DNA from 3 places in the Mesorhizobium sp. P3_A10 genome. Region 1 is predicted to be linked to each of the others. Evidence: predicted binding sites of a transcription regulator. Region 1 holds the regulator's gene; each other region holds the start of a gene.

Region 1 (4,189 bases):
CCATATCGGCGATCTCCTCGGCCCTGATCACGGAAGGCATCCTCGCCGAGAGCAAGGCCAGCGAACCGGTCTCGCTGAAACGTGGACGGCCGCAAGTCGGTCTCGGGCTCAATCCGGAAGCCGCCGCGGTGATGACCGTGGTGCTGTCGCTGAATTTCCTCTCCGTCGCCGTCATCGACTATGCCGGCCAGGTGGTTGCCGAGGAACAGCGCCGGCTGGACACGCTGACCACGCCGCGCGACGAGCTGATCGGCGAATGCACGGCAATCGTGCGGCGCCGGCTCGAGGATCCCGACCTCGACACCCACAGCGTCGCCCGCATCGCCATGGGCATCCAGGGCATCACCGATTCGCACGCCCGCGCCATGCTTTGGTCGCCGATCACGCCGCAGACCGACATCGCCTTCGCCGACATACTAGAAGGCGAATTCGGCATTCCCGCCACCATGGAAAACGACTGCAACATGATGGCGGTGGCACTGCAGTGGCGCGATCCGGTCCGCTACCGCGACGATTTCATCGCCATCTTGCTGTCGCACGGCATAGGCATGGGCCTGGTGCTGAAGGGCGAGCTGTTCACCGGCACCCATTCCTCGGGCGGCGAATTCGGCCACATGATCCATCGGCCGGGCGGCGCGCTCTGCCGCTGCGGGCGGCGTGGCTGCGTCGAGGCCTATGCCGGCAACTACGCCATCTGGCGCAACGCCAGGCAACTGGGCGAAGACGCCGAGCCGGTCGCTGATGTCAGCGACGCCGACATGCGGGCGCTCGCCACCGCGGCACGCGAGAAGGACGGGCCGGAGCGCGAGGCCTACCGCAAGGCCGGCGAAGCACTCGGTTTCGGCCTCGGCAGCCTGTTTGCACTGATCGATCCCGCACCCGTCGCCATGGTCGGCGTCAGCGCCGCCGCCTTCGACCTTATCGAACCGGCGCTGCGCGAGGCCATCGCCCAGACCGCCGGCGGCCAGCATTCGAAATCGATCTCCTTCGACACCGAGCCGAACGAATTGCCGCTGATCCGCGAAGGCTGCGCGATGCGGGCACTGAGCTTCGTCGACCAGGAGATTTTCGCGCCGGGCGGGCAGGCAAAGGCGGGCGCCATCGGGAAAGACGTGGCCTAAAATCGAAATGTCGGATCGCGACGTGGGATGGGTTGAGATTCAGGTCAGCCCGGGAACCACTCCACGGTGGCCCGAGCGAGCGCTCCTTAGCAAACTATTATCCGCATACCAGAGCTTCGTACAAACCGATAGACGAAGAGCAATGCAATGCTAGATTGCAGGCCACCATAGCCATATAAAAGAACGTGGTAGAATGTTCAATCACACGACAGCGGTATATCGGACTGGTCTACAGCAACCAGGCTTCCTCAAAAGCTAGATCAGATATCGTCCGGCACTTTTCTTGATCTCCGTGTTGCTATTGCTTGGCGGCACCGCCGCCGCCCAACACCCTGGTCCAGGCTGCCCGGTTGGCCAATTGATAGATGCCAGAGAAGCATGGGGGAAATTCACCTCCAATGATGAGGCGACGGGATTTGCCAGACGTAAGTTCCTAGCCCTTGGCGCGGAAGAGTTCACAAAATGGCTATCGTGCCAGAGCTTTGAAGTGAGCGTTAGTCCCGGCCGAGGAACGACGACGAATATTCAAGCAAGCTTTATGCCACTAAGAAAAGACGAAGGTCTTTGGGTGCCTAGTGGAGCTTACTACTGGCTATTCCCACCAGGCCGTCACTCCATAGAAGCGCATATCGAAAAGGGACGATTGATAGACATTATTGCTATCGCAGAGAGCGAATAGGGAGAAAAAACGATCCGGCGATCCGCAAGTTGTACCTCTCAGTCACTCAGATATCGGTCGCATTTTTTTCAACATCAAGCCGGACGAATGCGCTGACCACTTCAACGACACTGGATATGCTTCCGTCGAAACTGAAGGCTTTAGTCTTCGCGGATCGCGTATCCGGCACCGCGAATGGTGCGGATGACGTCAGGCATGCGGCCATTGTTGACCGCCTTGCGTAAGCGCCCGACATGCACATCCACCGTGCGCTCGTCGATGTAGATCGTCTCGCCCCAGACATTGTCGAGCAGTTGGCTGCGCGAGAACACCCGGCCGGGGTGCCGCATCATGAATTCGAGCAGCCGGAATTCGGTCGGCCCGAGCCGGATTTCGCTCTTCTTGCGATAGACCCGGTGCGATTCGCGATCGAGCACGATGTCGCCGACCTTGAGCACGCTGGACAGCACTTCCGGTTTGGCGCGGCGCAGCAGCGCCTTCACCCTCGCCATGAACTCCGGCGTCGAAAACGGCTTGACCAGATAATCGTCGGCGCCGGTCGACAGGCCGCGCACGCGGTCGCTCTCCTCGCCGCGCGCGGTCAGCATGATGATCGGCAGCCGCTCTGTTTCGGGCCGCATCCTGAGGCGCCGGCAAAGTTCGATGCCGGAAACCGCCGGCACCATCCAGTCCAGCACCAGAAGGTCGGGCACGTTTTCCTGCAAACGGATCTCGGCCTCGTCGCCGCGCGTCACCACCTCGACCTGGTAACCTTCGGATTCGAGATTGTAGCGGAGAAGCACGCCCAGCGGCTCCTCGTCCTCCACCACCATGATGCGTGGCGCGATCATCGACTGGTCACCTTTGTCGTCATGCCGCCGGCGCGGACATCGCCGTCTCGTCCTGCTTCGGCCGATTGGCGGGCAGTTGCGAGCCGGTCAAAACATAGTACGCATTTTCGGCGATGTTGGTCACGTGGTCGCCGATGCGTTCGAGGTTCTTGGCGCAGAACAACAGATGCGTGCACGCGGTGATGTTGCGCGGGTCTTCCATCATGTAGGTCAACAGCTCGCGAAACACCGAGGTGTATTTGACGTCGATGCGCTCGTCGTCGTTTCTGAGCTTGGCGAGTGCTGCCGCATCGGCGGCGGCATATTCCTCGACCACCCCTTGCACCTGGATGAGCACCAGCTGAGCCATCGCATCGATGGAATGCGACAGGTCACGCGGCGTGACGCTGAGGCCGACGGTGCCGACGCGCTTGGCGATGTTCTTGGCGAGGTCGCCGATGCGCTCAAGGTCGCCGGCCATGCGGATCGAGCCGACCACTGCGCGCAGATCGTTGGCCATCGGCTGGCGCTTGGCGATCAGCGTGATGGCGCGGTCGTCCAGCTCGCGCTGGCGCGCATCCATGATGGCGTCGTCGGAGACGACGCGCTGCGCCAATGCGTTGTCCGAAGTGAGCAGCGCCTTGGTCGAGCCGCTGACCATCGAGCCGGCGAGGTCGCCCATGTCGCGGATCAGCTTGCTGATCTGCCCCAGCTCTTCATCGAAAGATGCGACGGTATGTTCACCCATGATCCTAGTCCTCGTGCCTGAAACTTCGCTGCCGGAACCGCTCAGCCGAACCGGCCGGTGATGTAGTCCTGGGTGCGCTTGTCGTCGGGGTTTGTGAACATCTTATCGGTGGCGCCCTCCTCGACGAGGTAGCCGAGATGGAACATCGCCGTGCGCTGCGACACGCGCGCCGCCTGCTGCATAGAGTGGGTGACGATGACGATCGTGTAGTTCTGGCGCAGTTCGTCGATCAGCTCCTCGACACGAGCGGTGGCGATCGGATCGAGAGCCGAACAGGGCTCGTCCATCAGGATCACCTCGGGCGACACGGCGATAGCGCGGGCGATGCACAGACGCTGCTGCTGGCCGCCGGAAAGGCCAGTGCCGGGTTCCTGCAAGCGGTCCTTGACCTCGTTCCAGATCGCCGCCTTCTTCAGGCTCGACTCGACGATCTGATCCATGTCGGCCTTGCGCTTGGCCAGTCCGTGGATGCGCGGGCCGTAGGCGACGTTCTCGTAGATCGACTTCGGAAACGGATTGGGCTTCTGGAACACCATGCCAACGCGGGCTCTCAGTTCGACGACGTCGATGCTCTTGTCGTAGATGTCCTCTTCGTCCAGCGTGATCTTGCCGGTCACCCGTGCCGAATCGATGGTGTCGTTCATGCGGTTGAGGCAGCGCAGGAATGTGGACTTGCCGCAGCCCGAAGGGCCGATCAGCGCCGTCACCTGGTTGAGGCGCACGTCGAGATTGACGTCGAACAACGCCTGCTTCTCGCCGTAGAACGCGCCGACCTTGTCGCCGCGCATTTTGATCACTTCGTTCGACTTGGCGTTCATTTTATCGCCCACAG
Region 2 (4,189 bases), on a different contig from region 1:
GTTCTGGCGGGACTGTCGCATCTGACCGGAGCGCCGCTCTACATCACCATCTGCCTGCTGGCGACCGGCATGGCCGGCCTGCTCATGCACCTGCGCGCCAGCCGCACCGAGCGCCGGACAGTGGCCCTGCTCGACGAAGCCACGGCCCGCAGCCGCGCCGAGATCGAGACGCTGGCCGACCGCATGTGGGAGATGCAGGAGAGCGAGGAGCGCTTCCGCGGCCTGATCGACGCACTCGGCGACCTCGTCGTGCATCGCGACCGTGACGGCCACATCGTCTATGCCAACAAGGTTTTTGCCGGCCTTGTCGAAATCGATCAGCGCGACCTTGCCGGCAAGACCCTGACCGAACTCGGCATCGAGGTCGGCATCGTCCCTGATGCCGCCTTTTCGGATCATGAATGCCTGAGTTCCACCGACGTCGCCATCCGCTCGCCGGCCGGGCCGCGCTGGTTCTCGTGGATCGAGCTGTCGGTGCGCGACAAGGACTCGGGCGCCGTCTCGCATCGGGCGATCGCCCGCGACATCACCGCGCGCAAGCGCGCCGAATCGTCACTGATCACCGCCCGCGAACGCGCCGAATATGCAAGCCAGGCCAAATCGCGCTTCCTCGCCACGGTCAGCCACGAAATCCGCACGCCGATGAACGGCATCATGGGCATGGCCAAGCTTCTGGCCGACACCAATCTGTCGCCCGAGCAGCGGACCTATGTCAGCGCCGTCTCGACCTCGGCCAGCGCGCTGCTCGCTTTGATCGAGGATCTGCTCGACTATTCCAAGATCGAGGCGGGCCGGTTCGACCCGGAACCGCAGCCGACATCGCTGCGCGAAATCGCCGACAACATCATCGAACTGATGGCGGCGAAGGCCTTCGCCAAGAACATCGGCCTCGGCTGTCATGTCGAACCCGACGTGCCGCTGATGATCACTGCCGACCCCGGCAGGGTGAGGCAGGTGCTGCTCAACCTCATCGGCAATGCCGTCAAATTCACCGACAGCGGCGGCGTGCTGGTGAGCGTCGCACGGGCGCGCACCGAGACGACCGACCGCATTTGCTTCATCGTTGCCGACACCGGTCCCGGACTGCGCGAGGACGACATGGAGCGCATCTTCGAGGAATTCGAACAATCCGACGGCACGTCGACCCGTGCGCATGGCGGCGCCGGCCTCGGTCTTGCCATCTCCAGGCGCCTGGTGGCAGCCATGGGCGGCACCATTTCGGTGTCGAGCCGGCTCGGCGAAGGATCTGAATTCGTCTTCGAACTCCCGGCCATAGCAGCCACCGAGGCACCGCAAAACCGCCAGAGCATTCTATCGGGCCGGCACGCGGTGATCGTGTCGAAGAACGCCATCGAGGCCGATGCCATCGCCCGCACCATTCGCGCCCATGGCGGCGCCGTCAATCTGGCCGCAACACCGGCCCAAGCGGCGCCTTTTGCCACGGACTGCGACGTGCTTCTGATCGATGCAGCCATGGAAGACAGCGATGGCCGGCTGCTCAAGCGCCTGCGCCAAAGCGGCTTTGCCGATTGCGAGGCCATCACGCTGATCGCGCCGACCGACCGCGGCATGCTTGGCGAATTCCGCGCCAGCGGCTACGCCACCTTCCTGGCAAGGCCGGTGCGCGGCGAGACGCTGTTGCGCGTGCTTTTGACCAGCCATGCCCCGACGCTGCCCCAGCCGCAGCCGGAAAAACGTGGGGCGGCCCCTTTCATTCGTGCCCTCGGCGGCCGCCGGCAAGGCCTGTCGGTGCTGATCGCCGAAGACAACGACATCAACGCCATGCTCGCCCGCGCCACGCTGGTGAAGGCCGGGCATCGCGTGAAAGTGGTCGGCAACGGCAAGGCCGCGGTCGAGGCCGTCACCGAGGCCGGGCTCAAACACCGTTTTGACGTGGTGCTGATGGACCTGCACATGCCGGTCATGGACGGGCTGGATGCGATCGCCGCCATCCGCCGCCACGAGGAGGAAATGGCGGTGCCGCCGGTGCCGATCATGGTGCTTTCCGCCGACAGCCAGGAAAAGACCCGCCACGCCGTGCTCGCGCATGGCGCCAGCGGTTTCGTCACCAAGCCGCTCGATCCCGACGCTTTGGTTCACGCCGTCGAGGGCCAGGTGGCCGCCTGAAATGGCTTCCTGCAACTACGCTCCGCAGAAAATGTAGCCGGCTGACGGCCTTGGAGTGCGGCGCGTCTCATGGCACGCGCACCGACGTTACAGCGCCTTTGGCTTGACGCATGATCCCTCGCGGAACCGAAGGCGGGCGCGGCAAAACAGATTTCGGCTGCCGAAGTCACGCGCCAGCCAGCCGACGAAGTATTGCCCAGCGGGCCGTATCACGGTACTGTCACAATCCTGTTGCACCTACACCGTATCCCCGTGCCAAGAGGGATGGCTCGAAGGAGAATCACTCGTGCATACAGTTATGCCGGAATGTGACACTCGGCCGAACGCCAGCGGCGCACTGCTCGCGGGGCGTAGCGCCGATTCCGTCATAAAAGGCGCTTCACTCGGCCGGATCGGCAACCTCGAAGTGCGGCTCGCCCGCAACGAGGCCGAGATCGCTGCTGCCCAGGAAGTCCGCTACCGGGTATTTTATGACGAGCTTGGCGCCAGGAAGGACCTGTTCAAGGCGCAGGACCGCCGCGACGCCGACCGGTTCGATCCGCTCTGCGACCATCTGCTCGTCTTCGACACCACGCTCTCCGGCCCCGAGCATCGCCGCATCGTCGGCACCTACCGCCTGCTGCGGCAGGAAATCGCGGCAACCGCAGGCGGGTTCTATTCCGAGGGTGAATTCGAGCTGACCAAGCTCATCGCCCGCCATCCCGGCCAGCGTTTCCTCGAACTCGGCCGCTCCTGCGTTTTGCCGGAATATCGCTCGAAGCGCACCATCGAGGCGCTGTGGCAAGGCATATGGGCCTATATCAAGCACTATGAGATCGGCGTGATGACCGGTTGCGCTTCGTTCCACGGCACCGTGCCGGCGGCGCATGCCGAGGCGCTCACCTACCTTGCCCATCACTGCCGGACCAATTCGGCCTGGGACGTACGCGCGGTCACCGGGCGCTATTGCTCGATGGATCTGATGCCGATCGAGGCGGTCAACGCCAAGGCAGCCATCGCGGCGATGCCGCCGCTGGTCAAGGGCTATCTGCGCGTCGGCGCCCGCATCGGCGACGGCTGCGTCATCGACCGCGAATTCTCGACCGTCGACGTGTTCGTCGTCATGCCGGTCAAGGAGATCGGCGCGCGCTACGTCAACTACTATGGCGGGGAAGCCCAGCGCTTCGCCGCCTGACCCCCCTTGAGCAACGATCTTTCCGGCGCCTTCCAGAAACTGCAGCTTGCGACGCGCGGTCTGCCGAACGTTATCGAAACCACATCCTATGGCACGCCGGCGCTGAAGGTCGGCAAGAAGCTGCTGGCTAGGGTCAAGGATGCCGAAACCATCGTCCTGATGTGCCCACTGGACGAGAAGGAGATGCTGCTTGCGGCAGCCCCCGACCTCTATTTCGAGACGGATCACTACAAGGGCTGGCCGGCGATCCTCGTCAGGGTACATCTGATCGCGCCCGACGAATTGCGCCACCGGCTCGAACGCACCTTCATGACGCAGGCGCCCAAGACCCTGCTCAAAGCCTGGCAGGCTGCTCGCGCAGGACAATGATGTTCAAGGAATGTCTTCCGGCCGCCGGCCGGGCCGGCTCTTGTAGGACGGAAACGACCAGCCGAACTTGAGCGCGCCGCCGCGCACCAGGAAAGCCGCGGCAAAGCCGGCGAGGCCTGAGGCGAGTGGTGGCAGCCCGGCGAGATCGCCAAGCGTAAACAGCGCAGCACCGGCAAGCGCCGCACTGACATAGATCTCGGGTCTCAGCAGCACCGATGGCTCGCCGGCCAGGATATCCCTAAGAATGCCGCCGAAGGTGGCTGTGAGCATGCCGGTGATGACCGACACAACAGGCGAACCGGTGATGGCCAAGCCCTTGGCGGCGCCCATCACCGAGAACGCGGCGAGGCCGACGGCATCGAGCCAGAGCAGCAATTTGTAGCGGGATTCGACACGGTGGGCGCTAAAGAAGACCAGCACGGCAACCACTGCGCAGATCAGCACATAATCGCGGTTGGCGACCCAGAACACCGGCAAATTGAGGATGACGTCGCGAAACGTGCCGCCGCCGATGCCGGT
Region 3 (4,189 bases), on a different contig from region 1:
GGAACGCGACAAGATCAGCTTGACCGGCGACCTCGATATCGCCGCCAAAATGCAGATCTGGCTTGGCCTGAGCCCCTTTGCGGTGATGCCGAAGCGTGCCGCGGCCTAGGCCGTCAAACTCACGGATTCCGCAGACTTTGGTCTACCCTTCGAAAATCTACTTGCCAAATGCAAGCAGATTGGCTAACTGATTGCAGAATACAACCAGTTATCGAGGAGAACCCTTCATGTCCAAGCTGCGCGTCAATGCATTCACCCTGTCGCTCGACGGTTTCGGCGCCGGTCCTGACCAGACCCTGCAAAACCCGCTCGGCGTTGGTGGCGAAGAGCTGCACAAATGGATGATCGGCACCCGCACCTTCCACGAAATGGTCGGCAAGGATGGCGGCACCACCGATGTGGACGACCGCTTCACGGTCCGCAGCTTCGACAATGTCGGCGCCTGGATCCTCGGCCGCAACATGTTCGGACCGATCCGCGGGGAATGGCCGGACGACAATTGGAAAGGCTGGTGGGGCACCAATCCGCCCTATCATGTGCCGGTCTTCGTGCTGACCCACTACAAGCGTGATCCGATCGAAATGGAAGGCGGCACCATTTTCCACTTCGTCACCGGCGGCATCCATGATGCGCTCGACCAGGCGAAAGCCGCGGCCGGTGGCAAGGATGTCCGCGTCGGCGGCGGCGTCTCCACCATCCGGCAATATCTGCAGGAGAAGCTTATCGACGAGTTGCATCTGGCGGTGTCGCCGATGCTGCTGGGCAAGGGTGAGAACCTGTTTGCCGGCCTGGATATGCTTGAGCTCGGCTATCAGTGCACCGAGCAGGTGGCGACGGCGCTTGCCACGCATGTTACGATCAAGCGGGGGTAGGCCTCATCACAGTCGGGAAAGCAGCGATCCGTCGCGCCCCCCTCTGTCCTGCCGGACATCTCCCCCACGAGGGGGGAGATTGGCAGCTTCGTGGAAGGCGCTATTCCTGCAACGTCGGTGATTGGCGAAGACCAACGTGTCGTCTGATCTCCCCCCAAGTGGGGGAGATGTCCGGCAGGACAGAGGGGGGCGCGAAAGAATGCCGTCCCCTCATGTCTTCAGCGCAGACGCTCAATACTTCTCCGGCACGTAAAGTTCGCGCGGCAGGGTCTGGCGCTCATATTCGGGGTTGAAGACGCGCTCGGGCAGCGTGATCTCCTCATGCGGCACCTCCTCATAGGGCATCTGCTTGAGCAGATGATCGATGCAGTTCAGCCGCGCCCGTTTCTTGTCGTTGCCCTCGACGATGTACCACGGCGCCTCAGGAATGTTGGTGCGCGCGAAGGTCTCTTCCTTGGCCTTGGTGTACTGCTCCCAGCGCACGCGCGACTGAAGGTCCATCGGCGACAGCTTCCACTGCTTCATCGGATCGTGGATGCGCATCAGGAAGCGCATCTGCTGCTCCTCGTCGGTGATGGAGAACCAGTATTTGACAACCGTGACGCCGGAGCGGACCAGCATGCGCTCGAATTCCGGCACGTCGCGGAAGAATTCCTCGACCTGATCGGGTTCGGCAAAGCCCATCACCCGCTCGACGCCGGAGCGGTTGTACCAGGAGCGGTCGAACAGGACGATCTCGCCACCGGCCGGCAGATGCGGCACGTAGCGCTGGAAATACCATTGCGACTTCTCGCGCTCGGTCGGCGCCGGCAGTGCGACGACGCGGCAGATGCGCGGATTGAGCCGCTGGGTGATGCGCTTGATGACGCCGCCCTTGCCGGCGGAGTCGCGGCCCTCGAAAATGACCACCAGCTTCTTCTGGTGATAGGCGACCCAGGACTGCAGCTTGATCAACTCGGACTGCAAGGTGATGAGGTCGCGAAAATACTGCATGCGATCGATCGAAGGCGGATGCGCGTTCTTGTAGATCTTGGCGATCTCCATCGACAGCGCCGGTTCCGACATTTCCAGCTCGTAGTCTTCGTCGAGCGTGTCGGCCAGCTCCGCTTCAAGCCAATCCCTGGCCGGAGAATTCTGTTTTAACTCGGTCATTTGCGCTGCTCCGCTTGCCGGCTGAAGTGAAACCCTGAGCCGACTTGATATAGGCCGGCAATGACGGTTTTATTGCAGCCACCGGACGCCGCAAATCCGCGAGGCATGGTCGATCCGCCGCCGTGGCATGGCGACAAGCCGCTCGAATTGTCCTACAAATGCCGAACCCCTCGGGCTGCCCTGCCCTCCCCACCGAAATTGCGAGGATTTGACATGGAATACCGCACGCTTGGCCGTTCCGGCCTGAAAGTTTCGACGCTGACGCTCGGCACCATGACCTTCGGCGGCGCCGGGCCGTTCGCCGCCGTCGGCAATTCCGATCTCTCGGAAGCGAGGCGTATTATCGACAGCTGCATCGATGCCGGCATCAATCTCATCGACACCGCCAATGTCTATTCGAACGGCATTTCCGAGGAGATCATCGGCGAGGCGCTCGGCGGCAAGCGCAAGGGCGATGTGCTGATCGCCTCTAAGGCGCGCATGCGGATCGGCAAGGGGCCAAACGACGAAGGCCTGTCGCGCTATCATCTGATCCGCGAGTGCGAGAAGAGCCTGAAGCGGCTTCGCACCGATGTCATCGACATCTATTTCCTGCACGAATGGGACGGTGTGACGCCGCTCGAGGAAACCATCGCCGCGCTCGACACCTTGGTTGCGCAGGGCAAGATCCGCTATGTCGGCTGCTCCAACTATTCCGGCTGGCAGGTGATGAAGGCGCTGGGCATCAGTGACAGAAATCACCAGCCGCGTTTCGTCACCCAGCAGATCCACTACACGCTGGAGGCGCGCGAAGCCGAATACGAACTGCTGCCGATCTCGGTCGACCAAGGGCTCGGCGTGCTGGTGTGGAGCCCGCTCGCCGGCGGATTGTTATCTGGCAAGTACAATCGCGACAGCCCCACGGCCCGCCAGCTCAGCGGCTGGTCGGAGCCGCCGATCCGCGACGAGGATCGGCTGTGGCGGATCGTCGACGTGCTGGTCGAGATCGGCAAGGCGCGCGGCGTGTCTGCCGCGCAGGTGGCGCTGGCCTGGCTGCTCGGCCGTCCGGCAGTCAGTTCGCTAGTGATTGGCGGCAGGACCGAAGCCCACTTCAAGGACAACATCGCCGCGGCAAGCCTGGTGCTTTCCGAGGACGAGCGCAGCCGCCTCGACGCGGTCAGCAGGCCGCCACTGCTCTATCCCTACTGGCACCAGCAACTGACAGCCAAGGACCGCTTCGGTCCGGCTGATCTTGTTATCGACCGGAGCTGTGTCTGAGCGGTCTAGGGGGCAACGGCGCTAGCCCGAGATATAGCGCCAGATCTCGGCGTCGGGCTCCACCTGGCCGCTGAGCACGAAATATTTGTAGAGCACGAGCAGCGAGATCGCCTGCTCGGCCTGCTCGTAGCAGAACTTTCGGCAATAGGCGTTGGCGGCTGCAATGATGCGTTCGGCCTCCGCCGGATGCTGCTCGAAATACCGCATTTTTTCGGCAAGATCGGAGAAATCTGGGGCGAGCGGCACATAGTGGATATCAGCTTCTATCTGCTTTTCAGCGAACCAGGTCTCGTATGTCGGCGGCGGCATCAGGCAGAGCGAATTCGAGCTCATGATCCATTTGAGGTTGGTCGCCACATCATTACCTTCGAGCGAAACGATGTAGCGGTAGTGCCGCTGCTGTTCGATGCTGAGATATGGCTTGCGGTACGCCGCAGCGGTCGACTTGGGTGAGCCGACATCGCAGAACGGCAGATCGCGCACGGCCTCCAGGAACAGCGTGCGGATCGGATTGTTGAGTTCGCCGCGCCAGACCACGGCCGGACGCTTGTCGACAAAACGCATGGTGTCGGCGGGCATGTTGAAATGGCGGAACTTGTCGAGCTTCATCAGCACGGCATTGCTGTTGTCGTCCCGGATTGGCCGATCCTTGACGATCGAAGGTACCTTCGGCACGTCAATGACGTCGCCGAATTCCAGGTCGATCAGCAGGCCGGGATCGAAATAGCGGGCGAATTCCTTCAGGTCGTAATAATACATGCTCGGCCTGAACGGTATCCGGCGGACAGGCACCGCATCCGGGCTCGGCACGAAGGCGTGCTGCAACTTGTTGTAGTAGTCCAGCCGTTCGCGAACCGACGCGTCGGAAAGGCTTGCCTGGCGAAGCCGGCCGGCCAACCTGCTGCGGA

What was found. Region 1 encodes PhoB, which activates phosphate uptake and scavenging genes when phosphate is short. Its sites were predicted from a motif close to TGTCATNNANCTGTCAT; they were not measured.
Region 2: a site for PhoB is predicted at 2,346-2,362, ahead of olsB (l-ornithine N(alpha)-acyltransferase). Genes of this name have one in related genera too.
Region 3: a site for PhoB is predicted at 2,085-2,101, ahead of ppk2 (polyphosphate kinase 2). Genes of this name have one in related genera too.

The regions. Positions count from the first base shown of each region.
Region 1 covers NZ_JBFUFZ010000007.1:115,101-119,289, reverse strand. Annotated here, with positions in the region: gene AC1DXU_RS24345 (ROK family protein) at 1-1,121, shown strand, start outside; gene AC1DXU_RS24340 (hypothetical protein) at 1,405-1,800, shown strand; gene phoB (phosphate regulon transcriptional regulator PhoB) at 1,941-2,630, opposite strand; gene phoU (phosphate signaling complex protein PhoU) at 2,650-3,357, opposite strand; gene pstB (phosphate ABC transporter ATP-binding protein PstB) at 3,399-4,189, opposite strand, start outside.
Region 2 covers NZ_JBFUFZ010000008.1:159,759-163,947, reverse strand. Annotated here, with positions in the region: gene AC1DXU_RS26525 (hybrid sensor histidine kinase/response regulator) at 1-2,127, shown strand, start outside; gene olsB (l-ornithine N(alpha)-acyltransferase) at 2,426-3,301, shown strand; gene AC1DXU_RS26515 (MmcQ/YjbR family DNA-binding protein) at 3,308-3,670, shown strand; gene AC1DXU_RS26510 (trimeric intracellular cation channel family protein) at 3,674-4,189, opposite strand, start outside.
Region 3 covers NZ_JBFUFZ010000003.1:634,116-638,304, forward strand. Annotated here, with positions in the region: gene AC1DXU_RS16135 (winged helix-turn-helix transcriptional regulator) at 1-109, shown strand, start outside; gene AC1DXU_RS16140 (dihydrofolate reductase family protein) at 228-872, shown strand; gene ppk2 (polyphosphate kinase 2) at 1,104-2,024, opposite strand; gene AC1DXU_RS16150 (aldo/keto reductase) at 2,238-3,281, shown strand; gene AC1DXU_RS16155 (glycosyl transferase family 90) at 3,303-4,189, opposite strand, start outside.